2 regions of the Stenotrophomonas sp. STEN022 genome follow, and region 1 is predicted to be linked to the other one. Evidence: riboswitches for the same ligand, from Rfam matches in the RefSeq annotation. Region 1 holds a riboswitch; the other holds the start of a gene.
The links. Region 1 has a riboswitch for cobalamin ahead of btuB (TonB-dependent vitamin B12 receptor). Riboswitches for the same ligand answer to the same signal wherever they lie in the genome.
Positions count from the first base shown of each region.

Region 2: another riboswitch for cobalamin. It lies ahead of ACVOMF_RS02210 (ribonucleoside-diphosphate reductase subunit alpha); the one in region 1 lies ahead of btuB (TonB-dependent vitamin B12 receptor).

Region 1 covers NZ_JBRREG010000077.1:14,459-22,254, forward strand. The annotation lists gene ACVOMF_RS15430 (AraC family transcriptional regulator) at 1-235, opposite strand, end outside; gene ACVOMF_RS15435 (hypothetical protein) at 440-853, opposite strand; gene ACVOMF_RS15440 (TonB-dependent receptor plug domain-containing protein) at 889-3,870, shown strand; gene btuB (TonB-dependent vitamin B12 receptor) at 3,974-5,845, opposite strand; cobalamin riboswitch at 5,961-6,197, opposite strand; gene cobT (nicotinate-nucleotide--dimethylbenzimidazole phosphoribosyltransferase) at 6,482-7,552, shown strand; gene ACVOMF_RS15455 (histidine phosphatase family protein) at 7,549-7,796, shown strand, end outside.
Region 2 covers NZ_JBRREG010000005.1:1,111-8,906, reverse strand. The annotation lists gene ACVOMF_RS02230 (NADH:flavin oxidoreductase/NADH oxidase) at 1-363, opposite strand, end outside; gene ACVOMF_RS02225 (NAD-dependent protein deacetylase) at 438-1,298, opposite strand; gene ACVOMF_RS02220 (acyl-CoA thioesterase) at 1,310-1,714, opposite strand; gene ACVOMF_RS02215 (ribonucleotide-diphosphate reductase subunit beta) at 1,933-2,952, opposite strand; gene ACVOMF_RS02210 (ribonucleoside-diphosphate reductase subunit alpha) at 3,100-5,409, opposite strand; cobalamin riboswitch at 5,681-5,897, opposite strand; gene ACVOMF_RS02205 (DUF2884 family protein) at 6,167-6,976, shown strand; gene ACVOMF_RS02200 (VWA domain-containing protein) at 7,154-7,796, opposite strand, start outside.

The DNA of each region.
Region 1 (7,796 bases):
CTTCGCCGGTCAGCACGCGACGGTCCTGCAGGATGTAGCGTGCAGCCAGATGTGCTGGATAGAGCTGCAACACGCTCCTGCCCACGATCTCCTCGCGGCTCTTCTTTGCCAGTCGTTGCATCAAGGTCTGGTTGACGTGGGTGTAGCGACATTCGGTGTCCTTGATGAAGAACACCACGTCTGGAAGTGGATCAAACATGCGCACCAATACCTGCGGCGACAGGGTCACAGCCATGACGTTGCTCTCCGTTGCAGAACGCACACCCTGCCATTGCGGCGGGCGTCCCTCAAGCGGAATTAGTATGCTGAAATCCGCACCGTGCAAGTAAAGATACACCTAGCGCACAGCTTGGGGTCCAGTGGAGTATTGAACCCGAAATGTACGGTCATGCACTTCTTTCGTTCTTGCATGTTTATACAAATCAAATGGTTGCACTTGTTACGGGTTGTATTGTTTTTTGCGATCTTCCTGTTGATCAGCGGGAAGGCGCGCGTCTATACCCGTCCGGGCGCTGGTATTAGGCGGATCTAATAACCTGGGCCGGTAGTGCGTGTCTGCCAGAACCGGCGTACGCGATGCAGCCGGGTCCGGTTTGGGCTTGTGTGTGTTTTTTGCCTTCGGTCCGGCCTTGTTCGCGGCCATCAGGATCGTGACTGCTCCATCTGCTGTCGACCTTCGCGTTTGCACGCGCCGAGGTCGGTCGGTGTGTGCGCGGGAAATGGACGAAGTCTTCGCGAAGTAGTTGATCGGTGTTGTGTCGTCGTCGACCTGCAGTCGTTGCTGAAGCCTCACTTCAATCAAGGTGTGGCATTGGGCAGGTGCGAACCGCAGCAGATGTTGTTGATTGCTCAATTTTCGTTGGACATTTCATATTCGAGGGGAAGTAGATGAAAACGATCGATCGCGCCAAGCGCTTGCCGTGTCGTCGGCGTGGCCAATTGGCAGTCGCTGTTGCTATTGCGCTGTGTGCTACCACCATGGGCTCGGCCTGGGCGCAGGATGCTGCCGGGGAGGCCGCGAAGGAACAACAGGCTGCGGGCGCCGAAGCGAAGAATCTCGATACCGTGATCGTGACCGGCTCGCGTATCCGTCGTGAGCCGGGCTTCGAAGGTCCGGCGCCGGTGACGGCAATCAATGCGGAAAGAATCCAGGCCTCCGGTTACACCCAGATCGCCGATCTGGTGAACCAGTTGCCCAGCTTTGCGGCAACCCAGACCAGCCAGACCGCCAACCAGACCGGTAATGTCGGTGTCAGTGCGCTGGACCTGCGTGGCATGGGTGTGCAGCGCACCTTGACGCTGGTGGATGGCCGTCGCCAGGTTGCATCAATCCCCGGCACCGCCGGTGTGGACGTGAGTGCACTGCCTGCAAGCATGATCGAGCGCGTGGACGTGGTCACCGGTGGCGCCTCCGCGCTGTATGGCGCCGATGCGGTAAACGGAGTGGTCAACTTCGTCCTCAAGCGCGACTACGAAGGCCTGGAAGCCAGCGTTCGCTACGGTGATTCCTCACGTGGCGACATGCCGACGTATACCGGTGACGTTCTGTTCGGCAAGAACTTCGCCGACAACCGTGGCAACTTCACCCTATACGGCTTCTGGGAGGAAAACTCCGGCACGGTGCGCGGCCAGGATCGTCCATGGACCGCCAACGGCTACCCGTATTACGCGCGCGCCAAGAGCACTGATCCGTATGTGATCCTCGACAACAGTCGCAACGTCTACAACTCGCCAAACGCGACCGTGCTGCTCGGTAACTGCAGCTCGGCCAACGCTGCCAACTGCCTGTACACCTTCAATCCGGATGGCTCACTGCGTCACTCGCAACTCGGCCCGGGTGGGCTGACCAACCTCAGCACCGGCTTCAACGTGCTGCAGCAGGGCACCACCGATGGCGGTGAGTTTGGTGGCCGCTACGATTCCTGGTACCTGGTGACGCCGTCGGATCGCCAGACCGTGCGTTCGACGCTGGATTTCGACGTCAACGATGCGCTGCGCCTGGTGGGTACGGTCAACTATTCGCAGAGCCAGTCCGAAGCATCCTGGCGCTCGCTCAGCACCTATGGCTCGGGCGGTAGTGAGGTGGTGCCGTATTACAGCCCCTTCATCACCCAGGAAATGATCACCGCCAACGGTGGGGCATTCACCAATGGCATCGCCTTCGGTCGCCATTTCGATGAAGAGCTGGGGCATATGCGCCAGCAGACCGATCGCAAGTTGCTGCAGGCAACCGTGGGTGCGGAAGGCTATTTCGACTTCTTCGGCCGCAGCTGGAATTACGAGGCTTACTATTCTTACGGGCGTAGCCGCCAGCGCACCCGCGAACTCAATGCCGGTTCCTACGACCGGCTGCTCTCGGGATTGAATTCCTACGTGGATGGCGCTGGCAACCCGATCTGCTGGGATGGCCCGGCCGGCTGTGTGGCGATCAATCCGTTCAAGCGCCTGACCTCGGAAATGGTCGACTGGCTGACCTATGACACTGACTGGTCCACGACCACGCTGACCCAGAAAGTTGCATCGGCCTATGCCTCTGGCGGCCTGTTCGACCTGCCAGGTGGTGAAGCCAAGATCGTGGTGGGTGCGGAGTACCGCAAGGAACGCAATGAGATTGGCACCATCGCCCAGTACGACCCGACCAACCCGGCCTACGATCCGACCTTGGGCACCACCCAGAGCAGCCTGACCGGCGAGTTCAGCGTCAAGGAGATCTTCAGCGAACTCAGCCTGCCGCTGTTGTCGGGTGTGACCGGTGCCGAGCGCCTGTCGCTGGAGCTGGCTGGACGCGTCTCGGACTACAGCACCGCCGGCCGCACCACGACGACGAAGGTCGGTCTGGAGTGGGCGCCGATCGACGACGTCACTTTGCGCGGTACCTACGGCAAGGCCATCCGTGCGCCCAACATCGGTGAGTTGTACACGGCGGGCAGCGTGTCGTCGGCGTGGATCTACGATCCCTGCAACGACTATGCGTTGGCCAACCGCACCAGTAGAACCAGCTACACGGCGGGCAATTGCGCGGCCATCAGCCCCAGCGATACCAGCGTCGGCAACTACTGGCAGTGGAAGGACATCGTCTATTCGGGCAACGTCAATCTGAAGCCGGAAACTGCCAAGACCACCACCTTCGGCGTGGTGCTGCGGCCGCGCTTCATCTCCAACCTGACGGTGTCGGCCGACTACTACAAGATCGACCTGCGCGGGGTGATCTCAACCCTGGACTACCAGACCATCCTCAACCGCTGCGTCGACCAGGCCAGCTTGAACAATACTTTCTGCGATCTGGTCACCCGCGATTCGGCGGGCGACATCGTCGAAGTCGCCGTACAACAGTTGAACCTGTCGCAGAGCATCGCCCGTGGCGTGGACATCAACGCCAACTGGTACCACGACCTGGGTGGTGTAGCCAGCTCCAATGCGGGCCGCATCCTGGTGGACCTCAGCTACGGCCGGACCCTGGAGCGCAAGTTTGTCGCCGACCCGTTGAACCCGAATGACGAATGGGATTACCTGACGCTGTGGGGCACGCCGAAGTGGAAGGGCACGGTACGTGCCGGTTGGTCCAATCCCAAGGCCAGTTTCTACTGGACATTGCGGCATGTGTCGAAGATGCGTGGCAGCAATACGTCCACTGCGTCGTATGAGCGCGAGTGGGCTGGCAATACCTTCTACAGCGATCTCTACGCCAGCTATCAGTTCACGCCAAAGTTCAGCGTATTCGGCGGTCTCAACAACGCGTTTGATCGCGCGCCGCCGCGTGTGCCAGGCGCGGAGGCTGGCGGTGCCGGCTTCAACCAGAGCGGCTACCAGGCGGCGGTGTATGACGTGCTGGGCCGCACCTTCAACATCGGTCTGCGCATGAAGCTTTGACGAACTTCCGCTACTGCAAACAGAACAGGGCCGACGGAATCACCGTCGGCCCTGCTTGTTTCAACGCTGGTGAAAACCGCAGCGGCGCTGCGGCTCCGCCGGCTCAGTTGGCCTTGCTGTTGTAACGCAGGGTCAGCTGGTATTCGCGGCCCGGCTGGTTGTACCAGGCAACGGTTTCGTACTCGCGGTCGAACACGTTGGCGGCCTTGGCCTGCAGGCTCCATGCATCGTTGATGGCGTATTCAACGCGCACATCCATGGTGCCGTAGCCGGCCAGACGCACGCTGTTGGCAGCGTTGTCGAAGCGGTGGCCGCTGCCTGCAGCGGTCACGCCCAGACGCAGCGGGCCGAAGTTCTTGTCCACGTCCAGACGGCCGCTGGTGCGCGCGCGGCGGGCCAGCAGGTTGTCATAGGTGGCAGCGCCGGAGGTATGGTCGCGCGGGTCGGTGAAGCTGGCCTGGGCGTTGATGTCGAAGCCGGCCAGCGACAGGTAGCCGGTCAGCTCGGCGCCGCGGATGCGGGCTTCGGCAACGTTGACCAGGTCGAAGTTGCTGTCATAGCCGATCAGCTGGTCGACGCGGGTTTCGTATGCATTGAAGGTCCAGTTCCAGTTGTCGGCGTACTGCGCGATGCCGAGGTTCAGGCTCTTGGATTCTTCCGGCTTCAGGTTCGGGTTGCTGAAGCCCGGGTAGTACAGGTCGTTGAAGGTCGGTGCCTTGAAGCCGGTGCCGGCGCTGGCGGTCAGGCGGAAGCCGTTGCCGAAGGCAAAGCCGTAGCCCAGGCTGCCGGTGGTGTGGTTGCCGAACTGCTCGTTGTCGTCATTGCGCACGCTGGCCTGCAGCGAGTGCGCGCCGAACTGGCCCTGGTATTCGGCAAACACGCCGAGGTTGTCGCGCTGGTCGATGTCGAAGGCGGTGGAACTGGTGACCTTGTCGTTCTGCCAATCAGCGCCAGCGGTGATCTGCTGGCCTTCGGCGAAGCTGAAGTCGCCCTGCACGCTGGCGGTGTCGCGGCGGGTATCGAAGGCGCTGGCGAAGCTGCGGGTACCAGTGGCAGCGTTGGCGAAGTAGTTGTCAGCCTCATCGCGGTTGCGGCCAAGCTGTGCGCTCAGACGGAAGCTATCCGATGCGGCCCAGGCGAGCTTGGCACCGTAGACCTGCTGGCGGTTGTCGGCCTCGTTGCCGCCGAAGATGCTGCCGTCGTATTCGTTGAAGCTGTCGGCGTTGAGCACATGGCCTTCCAGGCTCAGCGTGTCGGTCAGGGCGTAGCCACCGCGCACGTTGATGGAGGTGTTGCGGTAGCCATCGCGGTCCGGCTCATCGGCGAAGCAGCCGGCGCCCCAGCCAGCGGCGGTGCCGCGGCAGGCGTTGATGCCGTCGGTCTTCTGGTAGCCGCCCTGGGCCGAGATCCAGCCGCGCTCACCGCGGTTGCTGAAACCGGCGCTGACCTGGCGCAGGTTGTTGCTGCCGGCGGTGATCGCCAGGTTCTGCTGCAGGCCCTGGCCAGCGTTGCGGGTGAAGATCTGGATCACGCCGCCGATGGCCTCGGAGCCATACAGGCTCGAACGCGGGCCACGCACGATTTCAATCCGCTCGATCTGGTCAACCGGCAGGTCCTGAAGGGCGGCCATGCCGCTGGTGGCCGAGGCCACGCGCACGCCGTCCACCAGCACCAGCACCTGGTTGGAGTTGCTGCCACGCAGGAACAGCGAGGTGATCTTGCCGTTGCCGCCCTGGTTGGCGAAGTCCAGGCCGGCGCGGCCGCGCAGCAGGTCCTGCAGCGAGTTGGCCTGGCTGTGGTCGATCTGCGCACGGTCGATGACCTGCACCGGCACCACGCTGTTCTCGATGGAGATCGGGGTGCGGGTCGCGGTGACGGTGACATCGTCCAGCTCGGTCGGTGCGTTCTGCGCGGCCGCAACGCCCGGCAATGCCAGGGCAAGGGAGAGCGAAAGGGTGTGGTAAGACAGTTTCATGGAAGCTCCTGGGCCTGCACGCTCCCGCGCAGGCGGATTGGGGAGGCTGCCAGAAGAGGGAGAAGACGGAGGCGGCGCACACGGCGCTACAGCCGCCGCCATGCCCTCCGCATCGCAACCAGTCGGCTTCCGGGCCGGTCTCCGGACTCGCAGGCGAGGCGGCGTGCGCCGCTTCCGTCCAGACGCCTTCCCGTGCCGTGCACAGTGGCGCCATGTCTGGACTTGTCCTGCTTACCGTTGCGGGGGCAGTGCCGGAATGGCGACATGCTGGAGTTCCAGCAGTGCGCGGCACCGGCTTCCCGTTTCAACCGATCGGCAATGCCGGTCGGTCACCCGAAAGTGCGCGCATTCTATGCCATTGCCGCCAGCGTTGCCGGAATGGGCGGCAACGGCCGGCATAGTTCAGTGTCTGCAACCGCAGCTCAACGTAGCCCGGGTAAGCGTCAGCGCACCCGGGGAGCTCATGGCGCCGCAGGCTTGCAGCGGTGCTGCAATCTCGTTCCCCTGGTGCGCTGCGCTCACCCGGGCTACGTGTTGCATGAGTTCGATTTGATTGGGGGCGGGCGAAACAAGCCCTGCACAGCACTGTTGCCGAGTGGCTAGAATGCGCGCTGCAAACGCAGTATCGGAAGTGTCGTGACAGAAACATGGTACGGGCAGGCCTGCGGCCAGCCTTCGCAGGAATACCGGCAGCGCGCGCTGCTGCGCCAGCGCCAGCTGACCAAGCCGGAAGGCGCCCTGGGTCGTTTGGAGACATTGGCCGTTGAACTGGCTGCGCTGCAAGGCGTGGATCAGCCGGTGGCGCAGCGTGTGCCGGTGGTGGTGTTCGCAGGCGACCACGGCGTGACCGCGCAGGGCGTGTCGGCTTACCCGGCCGAAGTGACGGTGCAGATGCTGCACAACTTCGCCGGCGGCGGTGCTGCCATTGCGGTGCTGGCGCGCGAATTGGGCCTGCCACTGCACGTGTGGGATGTGGGCAGCCGCGCCACCACAGCGATTGCCGGCGTGGTCAGTGCCAAGACCCTGCGTGGTACTGCTGACTTCAGTGCAGGCCCGGCGATGTCGGCAGTCGATCTGGACGCTGCCTTCGATGCGGGTCGCCGCGCGGTGGAGGCTGCCTGTGCCGATGGTGCGGATTTGTTGGTGTTCGGCGAGATGGGCATCGGCAACACCACTGCTGCGAGTGCCATCGCTGCCGTGCTTGGCCCGTTGCCATTGGACGAGTTGGTTGGCGCCGGTACTGGCCTGGACGCGGTGCGCATGGTGCAGAAGAAGAACCTGATCGCACGTGCGCTGGGTCTGCACGGCGAGGCGATCAATGCAGCGGAGTTCCCTGCTTGCGAGGCACTGCAGCGCGTGGGTGGATTGGAAATCGCAGCGATCAGCGCGGCGATGATTGCCGCTGCGCAACGGCGCATCCCAGTGTTGGTGGATGGCTTCATTGTCTCCGCTGCGGCATTGGCCGCCGTGCGTATCAACCCGAGCGTGCGGCTGTGGTTGCTGTTCTCGCACCAGTCTGCCGAGCGTGGTCACATCCGCTTGTTGGAGGCACTGCAGGCGCAGCCGCTGCTGTCATTGGACCTGCGTCTTGGTGAAGGTTCCGGTGCCGCGCTCGCGTTGCCGCTGGTGCGCATGGCCTGCGCCCTGCACAACAGCATGGCGACGTTCGCCGAGGCAGCTGTTGCCGATCGCGGTGGCGGCCGATGATTCTTGATCTGATGCGGCACGCCTCCACCGGACGGGCCGGCCACCTCGACGGACGTACCGATCCGCCTTTGATCGAAGGTGCGATGGACACGCTGTACCGCTGCCATGCCGGCATTGGCTGGAGCCGGGTGATCACTTCACCGCGCCGGCGCGCGCTGGACACCGCGCATGCACTGGTGGCTGGCAGCAACCAGTTCTGCGAGATCCACCCGGACTGGGCCGAGCTCGACTTCGGCGATTGGGA
Region 2 (7,796 bases), on a different contig from region 1:
GGCGATCGCGCCACCACCGTCCCACGGGCGCGCAGTGGACGCCTTGCGCCCGGCATGCGCCAGCTGCACGCCGATCGGCATGTTCGACCAGCGTCGCGTCGATGCCAGCACCTTGCCCAATGCCGCCTCGGTAGCGTCGTCCCATAAGCCAAGATCGGCCCAGCTGATGCGCGCACGCGGCTCCACCGCCGTGGCTTCGATGATCAACAGGCCGGCGCCGGACTGCGCCAGCTGACCCAGGTGGATCGTGTGCCAATCAGTGGCCTGCCCATCCTGCGCCGAGTACTGGCACATCGGCGCGATGACGATACGGTTGGAGAGGGAAAGCGGGCCTAGCGACAACGGTGAGAAAAGCTGGCTCACGTGGGGAACGTCCATCAACAGTGGGGGCGCTCATTGCACGCCGCGCCGGCCGTTGATTCAACCGGCAAGATGGATCACTGCGTCTTGATGCCGTCCAACAGGAAGGCAAGTGCCTGGGCACAAGGCATTTCCACCTTCAACGACAGCAGGTGATCGGCGCGGGTGCGGCCAAGATTGACGGCAGCTATCGGCAAACCGGCCTTGGCGGCGGCATCGACGAAGCGGAAACCCGAGTACACCATCAGCGACGAACCCAGCACCAGCACCGCGTCGGAACGCTGCAGGTGCTCGTGCACCGCGGCCACACGTTCGCGCGGCACGTTCTCGCCAAAGAACACCACGTCCGGCTTCAACACGCCGCCACATGCTTCGCAGGCAGGCACATCGAACGAAGAGAAATCAGCCTCCAGATCGGCATCACCATCGGGCGCGATGCCCGCTTCCAGTACGTCCCAACCAGGGTTGGCGTGCAGCAGTCGTTGTTGCAGCAACTCGCGCGAGCTGCGTGCTTCGCAACCCATGCAGCGCACCTGGTCCAGGCGACCATGCAGGTCGATCACGGTCTGGCTGCCCGCCGCTTGATGCAGGCAATCCACGTTCTGGGTCAGCAACAGCTCGATGCGACCATCGGCTTCCAACGCCGCCAGCGCACGGTGCGTGCCATTGGGCAGGGCCTGGCCGAAGCGCGGCCAACCGAGCAGGCTGCGCGCCCAGTAACGCCTGCGCGTCGCCTCCTCTCCCATGAAGGCCTGGTAGGTCACCGGCGGCGTACGCTTCCATTGCCCATCGCTGTCGCGATAGTCGGGGATGCCGGAGTCGGTGCTGCAACCGGCACCGGTGACCACGAACAGGCGCCGATGGCCAGCAATGAACTGCGGCAGTTCGGTGATTACCGCTGGCGATAAACGCCCAGTCTGTGCCGACGAAGTGGTCATCACCGTGCGGCTCAGGCCTGCGCCGGCAGCGTCGGCACGGTGGTTGGATGACCTTCACCATCGAGCGCGATCATCACGAAGGTGCCCTTGGTGCAGAGCGCGCGTTCGCCGTTGTGCAGGTCTTCGGCGATCAGTTCGACTTCCACATGCATCGAACTGCGGCCGACCTTGACCACCCGGCCGATGGTTTCCACCATCTGCCCGATGCGGATCGGCAGCTTGAAATCGACCTGGTCCGAGCGTGCGGTGACCACGGTGCAACGCGAGTAACGGGCAGCGGCGAGAAAGGCCGCCTTGTCCATCCACGCCAGCGCCTGGCCGCCGAACAGCGTGCCCATATGGTTGGTGTGGTTGGGGAACACGATTTCCGCCATGCGGACTTCGACCGGCGGATTGGTTTCGACGATGGGGGTCATGGAGGCATCACCTGTAAGTTGGCGCAGATGATACGCCCGCGAAGCTGTGCAGCTTGTGTACGCAGCTGCAGGAATTTTTGTAGGAGCGGCGTGAGCCGCGAAGCTGATAAAGCCTCAGAAGCCTGCAAAGCCCCCCTCCCCAACCCTCCCCTGCGCTTCGCGCAAGGGAGGGAGACGAGCGCCCTCCCCTTCACTTTCGGTGAAAGGGAGGGAGCAAATCAAAACGCCATATCGAACGCCACTTCGCCCTGCACGCCCACCTGGTACGCAGAGGCGCGGCGCTCGAAGAAGTTGGTCAGTTCCTGCACGTCCTGCAGCTCCATGAACGGCAGCGGGTTGCGCACGTTGTACTTCTTGGCCATGCCCAGCTTCAGGAAATGGTTGTCGGCGCAATGTTGCAGGTATTCACGCATGTCGCGGGTGGAGATGCCGGCCACGCCACCGGACAGCACGTCCTCGGCGAACTGCACTTCACAGTCGATGGCCTCTTCCAGCATCTGGTAGACCTCCTGCTCCATCTTCGCGTCGAACAGATCGGGTTCTTCAGCGCGGATCTTGCGCACGCACTCGAACGCGAACTCCATGTGGCAGCTCTCATCGCGGAATACCCAGTTGGTGCCCGAAGCCAGGCCCGGCAGCAGGCCGCGCGAACGGAAGTAGTACACGTAGGCAAACGCGGCGAAGAAGAACAAGCCTTCGATGCAGGCAGCGAAACAGATCTGGTTGAGCAGGAACTGGCGGCGATCGTCGCGGGTTTCCAGACGCTTGGTTTCCTGCAGCGCATCGATCCACTTGAAGCAGAACGCCGCCTTCTTCTTGATCGAATCGATGTTCTCGACTGCAGCGAAGGCCTTGAAGCGCTCTTCCGGGTCCGGCAGGTAGTTGTCCAGCAGGGTCAAGTAGAACTGCACGTGCAGCGCTTCTTCGTACAGCTGGCGCGACAGGTACATGCGCGCTTCCGGCGCGTTGAGGTGCTGGTACAGGTTCAGCACCAGGTTGTTCGACACGATCGAGTCACCGGTGGCGAAGAAGGCAACCAGGCGGTGGATCAGGTGCTGGTCGGCCGGCGACATCTTCTGGTGCAGGTCGGTGATGTCGATCTGGAAATTGATCTCCTCCACCGTCCAGGTGTTCTTGATCGCATTGCGGTACATCTCGTAGAAGTCCGGGTAACGCATCGGACGCAGGGTCAGCTCGAAACCGGGATCGAGCAGCATTTGACGGGGGGAGTCGGACATTTTGGGTCTCCATTCCCTTCTCCCTGCGGGAGAAGGTGGCGCGTAGCGCCGGATGAGGGTTGGTTCCTTGGGGGGGTGGCGCTACGTGCTTTTAAGAGCGCCCTCACCCCAACCCCTCTCCCGCGGGCGGGAGAGGGGCTTTGAGCTTTACTGGCAGGCTTCGCAGGCTTCCGGGTTTTCCAGCGAGCAGGCCACGGCTTCCACCGGGGTGTAGCTGCTGACCGTGGTTTTGGCGATCTTGGTGGCCGGACGCGAGCGCAGGTAATACGTGGTCTTGATGCCTTGCTTCCAGGCGTACATGTACATGGACGACATCGCGCCGATGTTCGGGCTTTCCATGAACAGGTTGAGCGAGGCCGACTGGTCGATATAGGCACCGCGTGCGGCGGCCATGTCGATCAGCGAACGCATCGGCAGTTCCCATGCGGTGCGGTAGATGTGCCGCAGGGTTTCCGGGATCTGCTGCAGGCTCTGGATGGAACCGTCGGCGAGCTTGATCGCATCGCGCACTTCCGGCGTCCACAGGCCCAGCTGCTTCAGCTCGGCAACCAGGTGGCGGTTGATCTGCAGGAAGTCGCCGGACAGGGTTTCGCGCTTGAACAGGTTGGACACCTGCGGCTCGACGCACTCATAGCAACCGGCAATCGAGGCGATGGTCGCGGTCGGCGCGATCGCGATGATCAGCGAGTTGCGCAGGCCGTGCTGCTTGATGCGCTCGCGCAGTGCGTCCCAACGCTCGACGTCGTCCGGCACCACGTTCCACGCATCGAACTGCAGCTCGCCGTGGGCAGCGCGGGTGTCGTTGAACGAGGGGTGCTTGCCGCGTTCCTGGGCCAGTTCACAGGACACTTCCAGCGCGTGGAAATAGATGGCCTCGGCGATCTTGGTCGACAGCGTGCGTGCTTCGGCTGAGTCGAAGGCCAGGCGCTTGCGGAAGAACACGTCCTGCAGGCCCATGCAGCCCAGGCCGACCGGGCGCCAGCGCAGGTTGCCGCGGCGTGCGGTTTCGATCGGGTAGAAGTTCAGGTCGATGACGCGGTCGAGTTGACGCACGGCCAGGCGCACGGTCTCGGCCAGCTTCTCGAAATCGAAATCACCATGTGCGTCGAGGTGGTTGCCGAGGTTGATCGAGCCCAGGTTGCAGACCGCGGTCTCGTCGTTGGAGGTGATCTCCAGAATCTCGGTGCACAGGTTGGACAGGTGGATCACGTTGCCCGCGCGCAGGGTCTGGTTGCTGGCCAGGTTGCACTTGTCCTTGAACGTCATCCAGCCATTGCCGGTCTCAGCAAGGGTGCGCATCATCCGCGAATACAGCTTGCGTGCCGACACGGTCTTGCGCGCCTTGCCCTGGGTTTCCGCCTGCACATAGGCCTGCTCGAAGGCCGGGCCGAACAGGTCGGTCAACTCCGGCACCACGCGCGGATCGAACAGCGACCATTCCTGGTCAGCCTCGACGCGCTGCATGAACAGGTCCGGCACCCAGTTGGCCAGATTGAGGTTGTGGGTGCGGCGTGAATCATCACCGGCGTTGTCGCGCAGTTCGAGGAAGTCCTCGATGTCGGCGTGCCAGGTTTCCAGATAGACGCAGGCCGCGCCCTTGCGCTTGCCGCCCTGGTTGACCGCAGCCACCGAGGAATCCAGTGTCTTCAGCCACGGCACGATGCCGTTGGAGTGGCCGTTGGTGGACTTGATCAGCGAGCCACGCGAACGCACGCGGGTGTAGCTGACGCCGATGCCACCGCTGAACTTGGACAGCTGGGCGATGTCGGCATAGCGGTCGTAGATGGATTCCAGCGAATCCTGCGGCGAGTCCAGCAGGAAGCACGAGGACAGCTGCTCGTGGCTGGTGCCGGCGTTGAACAGGGTCGGGCTGGACGGCAGGTAATCCAGGCTGCCCAGGCGCTGGTACAGCGCCAATGCTTCTGGCACGTCCTCGCTCAGCGCGCTGGCGATGCGCAGGAAGAACTGCTGCGGGGTTTCGATGACCTTGCGCGAATGCGGATGCCGCAGCAGGTAGCGGTCATACATCGTGCGCAAGCCGAAGTAATCGAAGTTCAGGTCGTAGCCCGGATCGATCGCGTCGTTGAGCTTGCGTGCATTGACCTGCACGAAGTTGAGCAGGCGGTCGTTGATCAGGCCGACTTCGTGGCCACGGCCGACCGACTGCGAGAACGCATGGATTTCCTGGCCAGAGACTTCCTTCGCAATGAAGTTGGCCAGCAGGCGCGCGGCCAGGCGGCCGTACTCGGGCTCTTCACCGATCAGCAGGGCGGCGGTACGGATCGACAGCTCATCCAGTTCCTGGGTGCTGGCGCCGTTGTACAGGCCGGAGATGGTGCGCGTGGCCACCCGCATCGGGTCCACCGCGTGCAGGCCTTCGCAGCAACGCTGGATGGCGCGGACGATCTTGTTGAGGTCTACCGGCTCGGTGCTGCCATTGCGCTTGGTCACGCTCATGGCGGTGGCGGTCGGCGGCGGGGTCAGTTCAAAACCGGCTTCAGCCGGAGCGACGTCAGTATGAGTGGCAGTCACGACGATGGTGTCCTTGCAAACGTTATGCACGCAGCTCCTGCCCGCGCAGGAAGCAGAGCCGGTACGGAGCAGCGAGCATGGAAGGACGGCGTCGCAGCAGCCGCGACAGCGCACGACCCAGGGTCGGCAGCAGCCACGGCACCACGTCACCAGCCGTCTTCCCCTCGAAGACACCGCAGCCGGCACCACGCGGTGTGCATCGCGTGGCTGTCGGCAGGTCTTCGGACTCATGGGCAGGAAGGCGGGGGCCTTCTCCTACTCCGCCGCTTCCCAAGGCCTGTGCCTCAGTGCTGTTGGCGGGGTCGTTCCCAATTACCGCTGCGGGGCAGTGCCGGACTAGCCTTGAAGGCATCACCGGCTTCCCTATTAATCCGACGGAAAATTCCGCCAGAACCGACGGAGCACAAGATAGTGGGGGTGTATTACAGGGTCAACACCAAATCTAGTATTTCTTTGCCAAGCCTTGCGGCACAAGGCTTGGACTGTCTGCCGCCCCGGCCGGACACCGGAACCTGCTCGAACGGTGTGCGCAGTCAAGCCTTTTGCAGAGTTTTTTTGTAGGGAAACCACCTGTCTTGACTACGTAAATTTCTGATGAAGTTCCGGGCGTGACTTCCGGCCGACGCAGCCCTTGCCGCGAGCGGCCAAGCTGGCCGCATCCTCCTGCCACGAGCTCGCCGCCATGCGCCTGCTGCCCATCGCCACTTCGCTGGCCCTGCTGCTGCCGCTGGTCGCCCAGGCAGGCACGGTCAAGGCGCCGGAGCTGTCCGCTGACCAATGCGGCGTGTCCACCGACTACAACGTGCTGGTCGACGGCGGCGGTATCTGGCTGCGTCGCGATACGCTGCCGATGCGCGAGATCGTGTTCCACGACGGCCAGCTGAGCATAGACAACCGCATGCAGACGGTCTCAGCGGAAGATGCACAACGGCTGCGCGCCCTGGAGGATGGCGTGCGCCGGCTGATGCCGGCGGTGACCGGCATCGCCACCGAGTCCGTTGGCATCAGCTTCGATACGTTGGACTCGGTTTACGAAGGCCTCACCGGCAACGCCAACTCCCGCAAAGTGCGCAAGTTGCGCAAGGAGGCCGAGCGCTTTGTCGAACAGACCATCGGCCGCGGCCGCTGGGACCAGGACCTGTTCAATGAAGGTTTCGAAGCACGGGTGCAGGATGCCGCCGAGAGCCTGAGCGGCTCCATCGCCCGTAGCATGCTGTGGGCGGTATTCACCGGTGGCGAGGACAAGCTGGATGCGCGCGCGGACAAACTCGATGCCGAACTGGAGCAACGCCTGGAAGGGCGCGCTGCTGCCCTGGAGCAGCACGCGCGCTCACTGTGCACGCAGGTACAGGCGCTGGATAGGCTGCAATCGGCACTGGAATTCCGCTTCGATGGCCAACCACTGCAGATGATGCGCGTGAGCGGCGATGGCGCGACGATGGCGGCGCGCGAGCAAGGCCAGGACGACAGCATTCCGTTGCCAACGAGGTAAAAGCGTGCCATCGGTAGTGCCGAGCCATGCTCGGCAGAGACGTTACCGGGAAAGTCCCTGCCGAGCATGGCTCGGCACTACAGGGCATGGCCTTGGAAGCTGGCAATCTGCAAACGGCCCAAAAGCCTACCCCTCCCAAACCCTCCCCTTGGCTTCGCCAAAGGGAGGGAGCACAGCTCAGCCCTTCGGCAGCTGCGCCAGCTCCTCGCGCACCAGCTTCACCACCAGCTTGTCCAGGGTGTCGACCGAATAGTTCTCCACCTCATGCACGGTCTCGCTGCCCGGGCCGCTGGAGGGATCACTGGCGTCCTTGTAGGTGAGGAAGATGAAACGCCCGCCGGTGTACTGCGCGATCTGCCGCTGCGCGATCTCGCCGGTGGTGTCCTGGCCGGATGCCGCCACGCTCAACACTTTGATCCCCTTGCCCAGCGCGGCCAGCATGGTCTGCTCGTAACGCGGCTGCGGGTAATCCATGTGCGGCGGTGCATCGGCCAGTGACACCAGCAGGCGGGTGGTCGAGGCACCGCGCCAGTTCATCGCCTGTACCGCATGGTCGAAGGCCTCGTTCATTGCTTCCGGGTAATCGCCGCCACCATTTGCGCGCACACCATCTAGCACTTTCTGGAAGCCGGCAACGTTGTTGCTGAGGTCCCAGCCGCGCACGAAGTACTCGTCGCCACGATCACGGTAGGTCACCAGCCCCAGGCAGATGTCCGGGTTGGAGGGCAGTTGGGCGATATCGCGGACGATGCCCTGCAGCGAGTCACGCAGCTTGTCGATTTCATCGGCCATCGAGCCGGTGGCGTCGACCATGAACACC